2 regions of the Actinokineospora baliensis genome follow, and region 1 is predicted to be linked to the other one. Evidence: riboswitches for the same ligand, from Rfam matches in the RefSeq annotation. Region 1 holds a riboswitch; the other holds the start of a gene.
What was found. Region 1 has a riboswitch for thiamine pyrophosphate ahead of JOD54_RS11240 (thiamine ABC transporter substrate-binding protein). Riboswitches for the same ligand answer to the same signal wherever they lie in the genome.
Positions count from the first base shown of each region.

Region 2: linked by a shared signal. The riboswitch ahead of thiO (glycine oxidase ThiO) and the one ahead of JOD54_RS11240 (thiamine ABC transporter substrate-binding protein) in region 1 are both predicted to bind thiamine pyrophosphate.

Region 1 is NZ_JAFBCK010000001.1:2,339,765-2,345,875, reverse strand. Features, by position in the region: gene JOD54_RS11255 (ABC transporter permease) at 1-383, shown strand, start outside; gene JOD54_RS11250 (ABC transporter ATP-binding protein) at 385-1,383, opposite strand; gene JOD54_RS11245 (ABC transporter permease) at 1,385-2,971, opposite strand; gene JOD54_RS11240 (thiamine ABC transporter substrate-binding protein) at 2,947-3,978, opposite strand; TPP riboswitch at 3,998-4,107, opposite strand; gene JOD54_RS11235 (4a-hydroxytetrahydrobiopterin dehydratase) at 4,142-4,426, shown strand; gene JOD54_RS11230 (alkaline phosphatase PhoX) at 4,492-5,649, opposite strand; gene JOD54_RS11225 (hypothetical protein) at 5,898-6,111, shown strand, end outside.
Region 2 is NZ_JAFBCK010000001.1:1,880,663-1,886,773, forward strand. Features, by position in the region: gene JOD54_RS08905 (MFS transporter) at 1-904, shown strand, start outside; gene JOD54_RS08910 (threonine ammonia-lyase) at 907-1,854, opposite strand; gene JOD54_RS08915 (hypothetical protein) at 1,904-2,404, opposite strand; gene thiE (thiamine phosphate synthase) at 2,511-3,182, opposite strand; TPP riboswitch at 3,215-3,321, shown strand; gene thiO (glycine oxidase ThiO) at 3,316-4,431, shown strand; gene thiS (sulfur carrier protein ThiS) at 4,428-4,628, shown strand; gene JOD54_RS08935 (thiazole synthase) at 4,630-5,385, shown strand; gene JOD54_RS08940 (MarR family winged helix-turn-helix transcriptional regulator) at 5,871-6,111, shown strand, end outside.

The DNA of each region.
Region 1 (6,111 bases):
GCGACGGCATGCTGACCGCGTCGGGTACTTCGCTGCCGTTCATGGACGCGCTGGGCCGGGTGCTGATCACGGTCCTGTACGTGACGCTGCAGGTGTGGGCGCTGGCCGCGGTCGCGCTGGCGGTGTCGGCGTTCACCGAGCACCCGCTGATCGTGGTCGTGGTGACGCTGGGCGTGGTGATCGTGTCGGGGGTGCTCTCGGCGATCCCGGCGCTGGACGGGGTGGACCCGGTGCTGGTGACGACGAGCTGGGACGCGGTGTCGGAGGTCGTCCGGGACCCGATCGAGTGGGGCCCGCTCATCGAGGGCAGCCTGCGGGGCCTGTGCTACCTGGTGATCGGCGGGTCGATCGCCTACAGCCGGATGCTCACGCGGGACGGGTGACCTACCCGATGACGGCGATGCCGTCTGGGTCGAGCTCCAGGTGGATCTGTTCTCCGGGGGATGGCGCGGTGGCGATACCAGCCACCGCGTCGACCTCTTGCTCCCCCGTCCGCACTGTGACGCGCACGTGGTCGCGCCTGTGAACGACGGCCTGCACCAGACCTGCGACAGGGCCGCCGCCGACTCTTAGCGCGGACGGCCTAAGACCGAGGTGCGTGGTCCCGTCGGGCACATCAAGCGCGAGAGAACCGAATCGCGTTTGGACAACGCCGTCCTTCGCGGGGGCGTCTACGAAGGTGCTGCAACCCAGGAACCTTGCGGTGTCTTCGTCCACTGGGTGACGCCAGACCTGATCTGGGAGACCGGACTGAACGACCCTGCCCTCTCGCATGACGGCTACCCGGTCAGCCAAGGTGAATGCCTCGTCGTGGTCGTGGGTGACGACCAAGGCAGTGGTCTTGGAGTCTCTTAGGAGCCGAGACAGGTCTATGGCCAGCTGCTCGCGTAGGGATCTGTCCAAGGCAGACAGTGGCTCGTCAAGAAGCAGCAGGCGGGGTCTTGGAGCAAGAGCTCTCGCTAGGGCGACCCGCTGCTGTTCACCGCCAGAGAGCTCCGTGACCCTTCTTGCTCCAAAGCCAGCGAGGCCAACCAGGTCCAGGAGCTCCTCTACGCGGCGGTCGCGTTCGGGGCGGGCGACGCCTGCCATGCGTAGGCCGAAGACGACGTTGCCCGCCACTGTGCGGTGCGGGAACAGTTGGCCGTCTTGGAAGACCAGGCCGAACCCGCGTCGGTGCACTGGGACGCCACTGAGGTCCACGTCGTCCCAGGAGATCGCGCCGTCCGCGGGTTCCAGGCCAGCGACCGCGCGCAGCAGGGTCGACTTGCCGCAGCCGGACGGACCCAGCAGGGCGAGCACCTCCCCGTCGGCGATCCGCAGGTCCACCGCGTCCACCGCTCGCTGGCGGCCGTAGTGCACGGTCAGGTCGGTGATCTGGAGCATGTCAGAACTCCCCTACCGAGCCGACGCGCAACCGGTCGACGACGATCACGATCGCTACCGTGACCAGCATCAACAGGGTGCAACACGCGTAGGCCATCTGGTTGTTGAGCTCGCCGGGGCGGGCGACGAGCCTGCCGATGACGACCGGCAGGGTGGCTGATTCGGGTCGAGCGAGGAAGCTGGTCGCGCCGAACTCGCCAAGGGCGACCGCGAAGGCGAACGCGGTGGCGGCGACGAACGAGCGGGCGGCCAGCGGGAGGTCGACCTCCCGCCACACCCGCAGCGGGGCGGCACCGAGGGTGGCGGCGGCCTGGCGCAGGCGGGTGTCGATGGCGCGCAGCACCGGCAGCAGAGTGCGGATGACCAGCGGCGTCACCACCAGCGCCTGCGCCAGGGGGACCAGTAGGGGCGAGGTGCGCAGGTCACCGGGGAGCAGGTGCAAGGTGATCAGGTACCCGAAGCCGACGGTGACCGCGGAGACGCCGAGCGGGAGCATCAACGCGGTGTCGATGCCCTCGACGAGGCTCGGGCGGGCTCTGGTCCGCCCGAGGGTGACCAGTGCGACGCAGGAGATGCCACCGAGCACCAGGGCGAGCAGGGTGGCATCCGTTGCCGCGCGCAGCGAGTTGAGCACCGCTTCCCAGCCGGTGACCTGCAGCGATCCGCGGAAACCGGTCCCGCCGAGCGCCCGGTAGCCGTCGAGTCCCGATTCGAACGATTTCGCGACCAGCGATGCGATCGGGACGAACAGGGCGAGCACGACGAGGTAGGCGGCGGCAACGATGCCCCACTCACCACCGGCGGGTCGGCGGGTGGTGTCCGCGCGGCCGCGCAGCCGCAGGGTGGTCGACCGGCGGCGCAGGACGGCTCCTATGACTAACACCGCGACGACCGAGGTGATCTGCAGCAGCGACAGCGCCGCCGCGCCGGTGAGGTCGAACAGCTGCACGGTGCGCAGGTAGATCTCGGTCTCCAACGTCGCGTACTCGCCGCCACCGAGGAGCAGGACCACGCCAAAACTGGTGGCGCAGAACAGGAACACCACGGCAGCGGCGGAGGAGATCGCCGGTCGCAGCACGGGCAGGGTGACCGAGGTGAAGGTCCGCAGCCGGGACGCCCCGAGCGACCGGGCGGCGTCTTCGGCCCGTCTGTCCACATGCGACCACAGAGCGGCGACCGTCCTGGCCACCACCGCGACGTTGAAGAACGCGTTGGCCAGGATGATCGCGACCGGGCCGCCCTCGCCGAACAGGGACCGGAACGCCAGCCCAACGACGACGGTCGGCAGCACGAAGGGCACCATCACGGCCGCTCGAATGAAGGCGTTGCCGCGCAGAGAAGTCCGAGCGATCAGGAAGGCCACCGGCATGCCGGTGATCACCGCTACCGCCGTCGCCGCAGCAGCTTGCCCCAAGGTGAAGCCGACGATCTTCCAGGTGCTCGGCGCGAGGAGAACTGCGCCGAGCCCGTCACCGAGGCCGAGCTGGACGATCGCCGCCACCGGCCAGAGGAAGAACACCGCCAGGAAACCCAGCGGCACTGCAGCGGCGGCGAGAGCTCCGGTTAACCCCGGACGACCGTGCGCCACTGCTCGATCCACCGCTCCCGGTTGGCCTGGATGTCCTCGGCGGGCAACGACGCCGGGCTCTCCGGCCGCGGCGACGCCTTCTGCCACGCCTCAGGCAGCGCGATGCCGTCGCGCACCGGGTAGACGTACATCGACTCGGCGACCAGCTTCTGGAAGGTCTCGGAGATCAAGAAGTCGACGACCTTGCGCGCGTCGTCCTGGTTCTTCGCACCGGCGAGCACACCGGCGTACTCGACCTGCCGGAAGCAGGTGTCCAGCACGGCCGCGGTCCTCGGCTTGCCGTCGGTCCCGACCTCCGCGGACGGGGAAGACGCGTAGGAGACGACCAGCGGACGCGGCCCCTTACCCGAAGAGCCGGAGAACTCCTGGGTGTACGCCTCTTCCCAACCGGCGACGACCTTCACGCCGTTGTCCTTGAGGCGCTTCCAGTAGTTGGGCCAGTCCTTGGCGCCGTAGTGCGCGACCGTCGCCATGAGGAAGGCGAGCCCGGGTGAACTGGTCGCCGGGTCCTCGATGACCAGCATGTCCTTGTAGCGCGCGTCGGCCAGGTCTTCGAAGCTGGTCGGCGTGGCCAACTCGCGGCCCGCGAGCGTGGCGAGGTCGACGTTGACGCAGACATCGCCGACGTCGACCGCGGTGAGCCGGTTCAGGCCGTCGACCGCGAACTTCTGCGGCCCCTTGTCGGCGTCCGCGGGCCGGTACTCGGCGAACACGCCCTCCGCCAGCGCCCGCGACGCGAACGTGTTGTCCACCCCGAAGGCCACATCCCCGATCGGCGCCGCCTTCGTCAGCACCAACTGCGTCGTCAACGCCCCGGCGTCGCCGCTCTTGCGGACGTCGACCTTGATCCCGGTGTCGGCGCGGAAGCGGTCGAGCACGGACTGCTCGACGGTGAACGAGTCGTGGGTCACCAGGACGACGGTGCGCTCGCCGTTGCTCTGGGTGCTGCTGGTGCAACTCGCGGTCAGGGTCGCGGCGACCACCAGCAGGAGACTGAGACGGCGCATGGATGTCCTTCCTCGGGCGTGCGCGCCACGAGCACCTCCCTGCGCGGGCATGACCCCGATCAGGTGTGGACGGTCGAGGGCTGCGCGCCCTCCTCTCAGCCCGACATCCGGACTCCCGTGGCGCGATGAGCGTACGCCTGCCGTTGGGGCGAGGATGGACACCATGGCTGAACTGCTGAGCGACCAGGAAATCGGCAAGACCCTTGGCACCCTCCCCCGCTGGCGCCTCAACGAGGGCGGCCTGGTCCGCGTCGCCGAACTCGCCGACTTCGCCGCGGCGATGGCGGTGGTCAACCGGGTCGCCGACCTCGCCGAGGCCGCCGACCACCACCCGGACATCGACATCAGGTGGAACAAGGTGACCTTCCGCTGCACCACCCACTCGGCGAACGGCATCACCGCCAAGGACGCCGCACTGGCGACGCAGATAGAAGCCGTTCTCGCCTAACCGCCGTCAGTTGACCGGGGCACCACGGCGACTACAAAGCAAATCGGTGGAGAACTGAGGGTGGATCAACTCCGGAAGGGGCCGGTCACCTCGTAGGTGATGCCGCCGAAGACATTTCCGGCGGTGCCGCGTTGGGAGGAGAAGTAGAGCCTGCGGCCATCCGGGCTAAAGGCGGGGCCGGTGATTTCCGACGAGGACTGGCCCGCGATCCGCAGGAACGGCGCCACCACACCGGCTGGCGTGATGATGTTGATCTCCATGTCGCCGCCGTCCTCGGCGATGTAGAGGTCGCCGGTGGCCGACCGGGTGATGTTGTCGACACCTGTCAGGGGCGGGGTGCCGGTGACCAGGGAGTCGTCGTAGGTCAGCGCGATGGTGGAGGTGGCGGGGCGGTAGGACCAGACGCGGTTGTCGCCCTTTGTGGTGAACCAGCAGGTGCCCGCCGCGTAGTGGCAGCCCTCGCCGCCGTTGAAGCGCTTGGCGGTGGGGACCTGCTTGCGGGTCGTGATCGGGAAGCCGTCCGGGTCCGGGACCCTTGCCCAGCCGACCGGACCGTCCACCAGGTCGTTCGCGCCGGTCATGACCTCGAGCACGCCGCTGGAGAGGTCACCCCAGGTAGTCGGGCGGAACCGGTAGAAGCACCCGTCCGTGGTGTCCTCGGTCAGGTAGATGTAGCCGTGGTCGGCGTCGGCGGCGCAGGCCTCGTGCTTGAACTTGCCCAGCGCGGGGCGAGCGACCGCAGCGCGCACACCCCACGGGTCGGTCTCGAAGACGCGGCCGTAGTCGATCTCCTCGCAGGACAGCCAGGTCCCCCACGGGGTCGCGCCGCCCGCGCAGTTGACGTTGGTTCCCGACAGGGTCCGGTAGGCACCGGTGATCGCGCCCGACGCGTCGAACCGGACCGCGCCGACCCCGCCGACCAGCGGAACCTCGCTGTTGGACACGTAGATCCAGCCCGCACCGTCGGCGAAGCAGGCGCCGCCGTCGGGGGCAGGGTGCCAGAAGTAGTCGGTGCCCGCGACCTTCTGGCCGGTGCGGGCGATCACCCGGCTGGCGAAGCCGACCGGCAGGTGGATGCCGTTGGCGTCGGCCGCCAGAAGCGCGCCGTAGGGACTGGGACCGGGTTGGGCGGTCGCCGCGAAGGCGGTCCCCCAGGACGCGCCGCCGAACGCGGCGGCGGCACCACCGACGACGGCCACCCGAAGGAAGTTGCGACGCTCCATGGGCCCACTCCGCTCTGTGTGTGCGCGGCCCGACCGTAACTGGATTCAGTGACACCCAGTCGACGGAAAGGTGTACTACGACCGGAATCGTGGTCGCGGCGGAATGTTGTCCCATTTCCCGCAACCCCGAGTTCACCGGGAGATTGGCCGAATATCGCGCTTGTAACGCGCCGCCGGGGTTCGGTGACTACCACAGCAGACGGCGATCACGGCGTCGCGGGCGAACGTTTCGGCGATCGAGGAAAGCGATGACGAGCGCGACCTGCCCGGTGTGCCAGCGCACCGACCCGGTCGGCACGCACTGCCCCGGCTGCGGGTGGCTGCTGTCGGCCGGTCCGTGGGTCGGCCCACCCTCGGCGGCGCGCGCACACTCGTTCGCGACCGCGTTCGCCGCCGCCTGCCGCACCTGGGACCTGACCGCGGCCGCGCTCGCCGCCGGTTACCCGGATGCCGGGGACCCCG
Region 2 (6,111 bases), 460 kb from region 1:
GGCCATGCGGTACGTGCCGGAGACGCGCGACGAGGAGTTCACCGGGCACCCGAACGTCCTCGATTCCGTGCTGGGCGCCGTCGGTCTCGCCGGGATCACCGCGGCGCTGGTGGAGCTACCGGTGCGCGGGCCGGACTGGCTGGTCGTCGGCTCCGGTGTCGTCGGGGTCGTGTCGTTCACCGCTTTCGTGCTGCTGCAACGCCGCCAGGCGAACCCGCTCGTGCCGCCCGCCCTGTTCGCCAACCACACGTTCGTCGTGGCCAACTCGCTCACCCTGGTCGTCTACGCGGCACTGACCGGCGTGATGATGCTGATGGGCCTGCAATTGCAGACGTCCCTGGGCTACTCGCCGACGGCCGCGGGCGTGGCCGGGCTGCCGATCACGCTGATCATGCTGGCCCTGTCGGCGCGGTCTGGGCAGTTGGCCGCCCGCTGGGGCCCGCGCTGGTTCCTGGTGCTGGGTCCGCTGGTGATCGCCGCCGCGATGCTGCTGATGACCCGGATCACCCCTGGCGCGTCCTACTGGGGCTCGGTGCTGCCCTCGGTGCTGCTGTTCGGTCTCGGGCTGTCCATTGTGGTCGCACCGGTGACGGCGACCGTCCTGGCCGCCGCGCCGGACCGGTACGCGGGTATGGCGTCCGGGGTGAACAACGCGGTGGCCAGGACGGGTGGATTGCTCGCTGTCGCGGTCTTACCGGCCGCGGCGGGCCTGACCGGCGCCGCCTACACCGACCCGACCGCGTTGACGTCGGGCTGGCGCACGGCCCTGCTGATCTGCGCGGGCCTGGCCGCGGTCGGCGGTCTGCTCGCACTGAGCATCCGCGACAACGTCCTCGCACCGTCGACCCCGCCGCACTCGTGCGCGATCGACTCGCCGCCCACCCAGGTCGCCGAGCAGGCCTGAGGTCAGGCCTTCAGCAGTTCGACCAGGACGTCCGGGTCGATGTTGCCGCCGCTGACCACGGCAACCGTGCGACCAGCGGGCAGTTCGTCGGCGTGGTGCAGCACCGCGGCCGTGGCCACCGCGCCGCTGGGCTCGGCGACCAGGCGGGCCTGTCGGGCGAGCACCGCGACGGTCGACCGGATCTCATCCTCTGAGACGGTCACGATGCCGTCCACCAGGGCCCGCTGGTGGGCGAAGGTCAGCGGGGACGGCTGGCTGCGCAGCCCGTCGGCGATGGTCCGGTTGCGGTCCTCGACCGACCAGGACACCAGTTCGCCGCTGGCCAGGCTGGCCGCGGTGTCGGCCGCCAGCTCCGGCTCCACCGCCCACACCTGCGCCTGCGGCCGCAGCGCCTTGACCGCCGCGGCGATGCCCGAGATCAGCCCACCGCCGCTGACCGGCACCAGCACCAGGTCCACATCGGGCAGGTCGGCCACGATCTCCAGCCCGATCGTGCCCTGCCCGGCGATCACGTCCGGGTGGTCGAACGGCGGCACCAAGGTGGCGTCGCGCTGCTCGACGATCTCGTAGGCCTTCGACTCGCGCTGACCGGTCTCGACCAGCACCACCTCAGCCCCGTGCGACCGGGTCGCCTCGACCTTCACGGTGGGCGTGTCGTGCGGCACCACGATCCACGCGGGCACCCCGAACGCCTTCGCCGCGTACGCGACGGCCTGGGCGTGGTTGCCGCTGGAGTACGCCACCACACCGCGCTCCCGCCGCCCCGGCTCGATGTTGGCCACCGCGTTGTAGGCGCCGCGGATCTTGAACGCGCCGATCGGCTGCAGGTTCTCCGGTTTGATCCACAGTGGCCGGTCCGCCCACGGCGCGGGGACCAGCGGGGTCCGCACGGCGTGCCCGGCGATCCGGTCGGCGGCTGCGGTGATGTCGGCGAGGGTGACCAGGTTCACCGCACCAGTGTGCCCGGCCCGGCGGTGCGCGCGGTGTCGCGCTGCTCACTCACAACTCGTCGGCCCAGTCGTAGTCGTCGTGGTCCGGCGGCGTCGTGCTCACCCCGATGGCGGCCAGGTCGTCCTGGGTGAACACCCGGTCGGCCTTGTCGCCGAGCAACTGGGCGACCAGCGTGTCCAAGATGTCCAGGTGCGCGGCCTTGGACTCGGCGTTGATCTCCGTGATCCGCCCCATGTCGCGCAGCACCACCTCGTGGATGCCCGCCCGCTCCAGCCGCGAGTGGATCAGACCCGCCTCCAGGAACCCGCTCATCGGCCCGGTGATCGCCAGGTACGACCTGGTCGTGGCCCGGAAGAGCATGAACAACGGCCCGTCGGGAGCGGCCTCCATGGTCAGCTCGAGCTCGAACAGCCGCTCCAAGCCCGCCAAGAGCTCGGCCCGGTGCCTGCGCACCGCGTCGAAGTACCCCCCAGGCTTGGGATCGGTGATGTCAGGGTCGTTGGCCTTCGCGTAGGCCAGCACGAACGCTTTGCGATCGTAGGTGTCCACCTTTCGGAGGCTAGGCCGCTCCCGCCCAGCCCGCCTGCGCTGAGCAGCGCTTTCACCCGTGCCCACCCGCCCTGCCTGGGCCGCTCGCTCCCAGCGCGGCAGTGGTTCACTCCTGCCGCAGTGCCGCCGAGAGTGCCTCTGCCGCTGCCTTGGGGTCCTCAGCCTCCGTGATGGCCCGCACCACCACCGCCCTGCGGGCACCGGCGGCGAGCACCTCCGGCAGCCGCTGCGTGTCGATCCCGCCAATGGCGAACCAGGGCAAGGCAGGAGCCGCGGCCGCAGTCGCCCGGACCAGGTCGAGGCCAGCGGCCGGGCGGCCGGGCTTGGTGGGGGTCGTCCAGCAGGGGCCGGTGCAGAAGTAGTCCACTCCCGGCTCGGTCGAGGCGGCGATGGCCTGGGCGAAGTCGTGTGTCGAGCGGCCGATGACCATCTCCTCTCCGACCACGCGGCGGGCGGTGGGTACGGGGAGGTCGTCCTGGCCGAGGTGCAGCACGTCCGCCTGCGCGGCCAGGGCGATGTCGGCGCGGTCGTTGACGGCCAGGAGGGCGCCGTGGGCGGCGCAGACCTCGGCGATCACCGACAGTGCGCGCAGTTGCGGGCCCGCCTCCAGCGACACCCCGGCCCGCTTGTCGCGCAGCTGCACCACGTCGACCCCACCCGCCAGTGCCGCGTCCACGAAGTCGGCGAGGTCGCCGCGCTCGGTGCGCGCGTCGGTGCACAGGTAGAGCCGTGCGTCAGCGAGCCTGCGCCTGATCTGGGTCCCGTCGAGTCCTGGCATGGAGTTGACGCTAGCGCCTGCGCTACGGTGGGGATCGGTCGCACGGGAGTCCGGGAACGGGCTGAGAGGGAGCTGAACCGCTCCGACCGTCGAACCTGATCCGGGTCATGCCGGCGCAGGGAGCGTGAGGGACATGGGACATGAGCGGGTTGTCGCCGTCGTCGGCGGCGGGGTCATCGGGTTGTCGGTGGCGTGGGCGGTCGCCGACGCCGGGTTCTCGGTGCGCCTGATCGATCCGACCCCGGCGCGGGGCGCGTCGTGGCTGGCTGGCGGGATGCTGGCCCCGGTCACCGAGTCCTGGCCGGGGGAGGAGCACGTCCTCGAGCTGGGCAGCGCGTCGCTGGCGAGCTGGCCGGACTTCGCGTCCCGGTTGGCCGCTGCCGGTGGTGACCCGGGGTTGCGGTTCGACGGGACCCTCGCGGTCGCCATGGACTCCGCCGACGCGGCCACGCTGGAGGTCCTCGCGGAGTTCCTGCGCGGACTCGGCCGTTCGGCGGTGCGGTGCTCGGCGCGGGAGCTGCGCGAGCTGGAACCCGGCCTGGGCCCAGGTGTCCGAAGTGGACTCCACGTGCCCGGCGATTTGGCCGTGGACAACCGGGCGCTGCTCACCGCGTTGCACACCGCGTGCCGCCGTTCGGGTGTGGAGTTCATCACGGCCGCTGCCGCGCGGGTCCACCCGAACGCCGTGACACTGGCCGACGAGTCCACTGTGGAATGTGCGGCGGTGGTCGTCGCGGCAGGCGCGTGGAGCTCTGGTCTGCACCCCGCGCTCGCGCCGCTGGTGCGCCCGGTGAAGGGCGAGATCCTGCGGCTGCGCGCCAGGCGGGCGACCCTGCCGATCCCCACCCGCACGATCCGCGCGCACGTCGAGTCCCGCCCGGTGTACCTGGTGCCCAGGGCCGACGGCGAACTGGTCCTCGGCGCGACCCAACTCGACGTCGGTTTCGACGAGTCGGTGACCGCTGGCGGTGTCCGCGACCTGCTGCGCGACGCCGAGCAGGTGCTGCCCGGGATCGCGGAGTACGAGCTCACCGAGGTCGCGGCCGGTCTGCGCGCGGGCAGCCCGGACAACCTGCCGCTGATCGGCACCCTCGAACCCGGCCTGCTGGTGGCGACCGGTCACCACCGCAACGGCCTGCTGCTGGCCCCGGTCACCGCGTCGGCGGTGGTCTCCCTGCTGCGCGGCGATCCGCTGCCGGGGCCGGTGCTCGCCGCCGACCCCGCGCGGTTCACCGGGAGGAACACATGATCGTGACGGTCAACGGCACCGAGCGGGAGTTCGCCGACGGTGCGACGGTCGCCGACGTGCTCGCCGCGTTGGCGGTGCCCGGTTCGGGGATCGCGGTGGCGCTCGACGGAGAAGTCGTGCCCAGGGCGGCGCACGGGAGTACCGCGGTGCCCGCCGGGGCCGCGCTGGAAGTGCTGACCGCGGTGCAGGGGGGCTGAGGTGGACGACCCGCTGGTCATCGCCGACCGGGAGTACTCGTCCCGGCTGATCACCGGAACCGGTGGCGCGGCGAACCTGGAGGTGTTGCGCCGGGCGCTGGTCGCGTCCGGGACGGAGTTGACCACGGTGTCGCTGCGCCGGGTCGACGCGCACGGCGGCACCGGTGTGCTCGACCTGCTGCGCGGGTTGGGCATCGATCCGCTGCCCAACACCGCGGGCTGCCGCACCGCCGCCGAGGCCGTGCTCACCGCGCGCCTGGCCCGCGAGGCCCTCGGCACGAACTGGATCAAACTGGAGGTCGTCGCCGACGACAGGACCCTGCTGCCCGACCCGGTGGAACTCCTCGACGCCGCCCGCACCCTCGTCGACGACGGCTTCGTGGTCCTGCCCTACACCAACGACGACCCGGTCCTGGCCCTGCGGCTGGAAGAAGCGGGCTGCGCGGCGGTCATGCCACTGGGCTCGCCCATCGGCACCGGCCTGGGCATCCGAAACCCGCACAACATCGAGCTCATCGTCGCCCGCGCGGGCGTCCCCGTGGTGCTCGACGCGGGCATAGGAACGGCCTCGGATGCCGCCCTGGCCATGGAACTCGGCTGCGCCGCGGTCTTGTTGGCCACCGCGGTAACCCGCGCGACCGACCCGGAGAAGATGGCCACGGCCATGCGCTCCGCCGTCCACGCGGGCCGCCTGGCCAGGGCGGCGGGTCGGATCCCGCAGCGCTTCTGGGCCCAGGCCTCCAGCCCCCCGCGCTGAGACCCCGCGCGCCGCTGGGAAGCCGCGACGGCCAGGTGTCGCCGAACCCTCGGACCGGCGGCGCCGCAACGACACCGAGCCCACCGGGCTGGGTGTCGGGGTCCCGGTGAGCGGCTGCCAGTTTCCACGCGCCATGTGGGCCGCTTGGCCAGGGCGGCGGGCCGGATCCCGCGGCGGTTCTGGGCTCAGGCCTCCAGCCCCCGCGGAGGCCCTGCGAGTCCGCTGGGGAAGCTCTGGCGGCCACGTGCCGCTCGGCCCTCGGATCGGTGGCGATCGTCGCCACCGCAACGCCGCCAGTGCGCTGGGTGTCGGGCCGTGCGCGCGGTGTCTCGGCCCTCTCGTCGAGCCGCCGCCGGATTCGCGCGGCGATCGGGAAGGCCGCTAGGTGCTCTTATGCGCGGCGGTGCACTTGTTGGGGGTCGGGTGGCGTGGGGCGGGTGGGGGTCGGGTCGTTGAACTCCGGGTGGTTCCCGGCACAATGAGGTATGACGACATCGGCCGCCGAGCCCGCCGTCGGGGACGTGCCAGCCCGGTTGTACCTCGCGATCGGGCGGTTGTCCCGGGCGCTGCGCCGGTCCGGGTCCCCTGGCCTGGGGCACGGGTCCATCTCCGCTCTGTCCACTCTGGTCAACTGCGGCGAGCTGCGCCTGGGCGACCTGGCCGCCAAGGAGGGCGTCGCGGCGCCCACCATGTCCCGGATCGTGGCCAGCCTGGTCGAATCCGGGT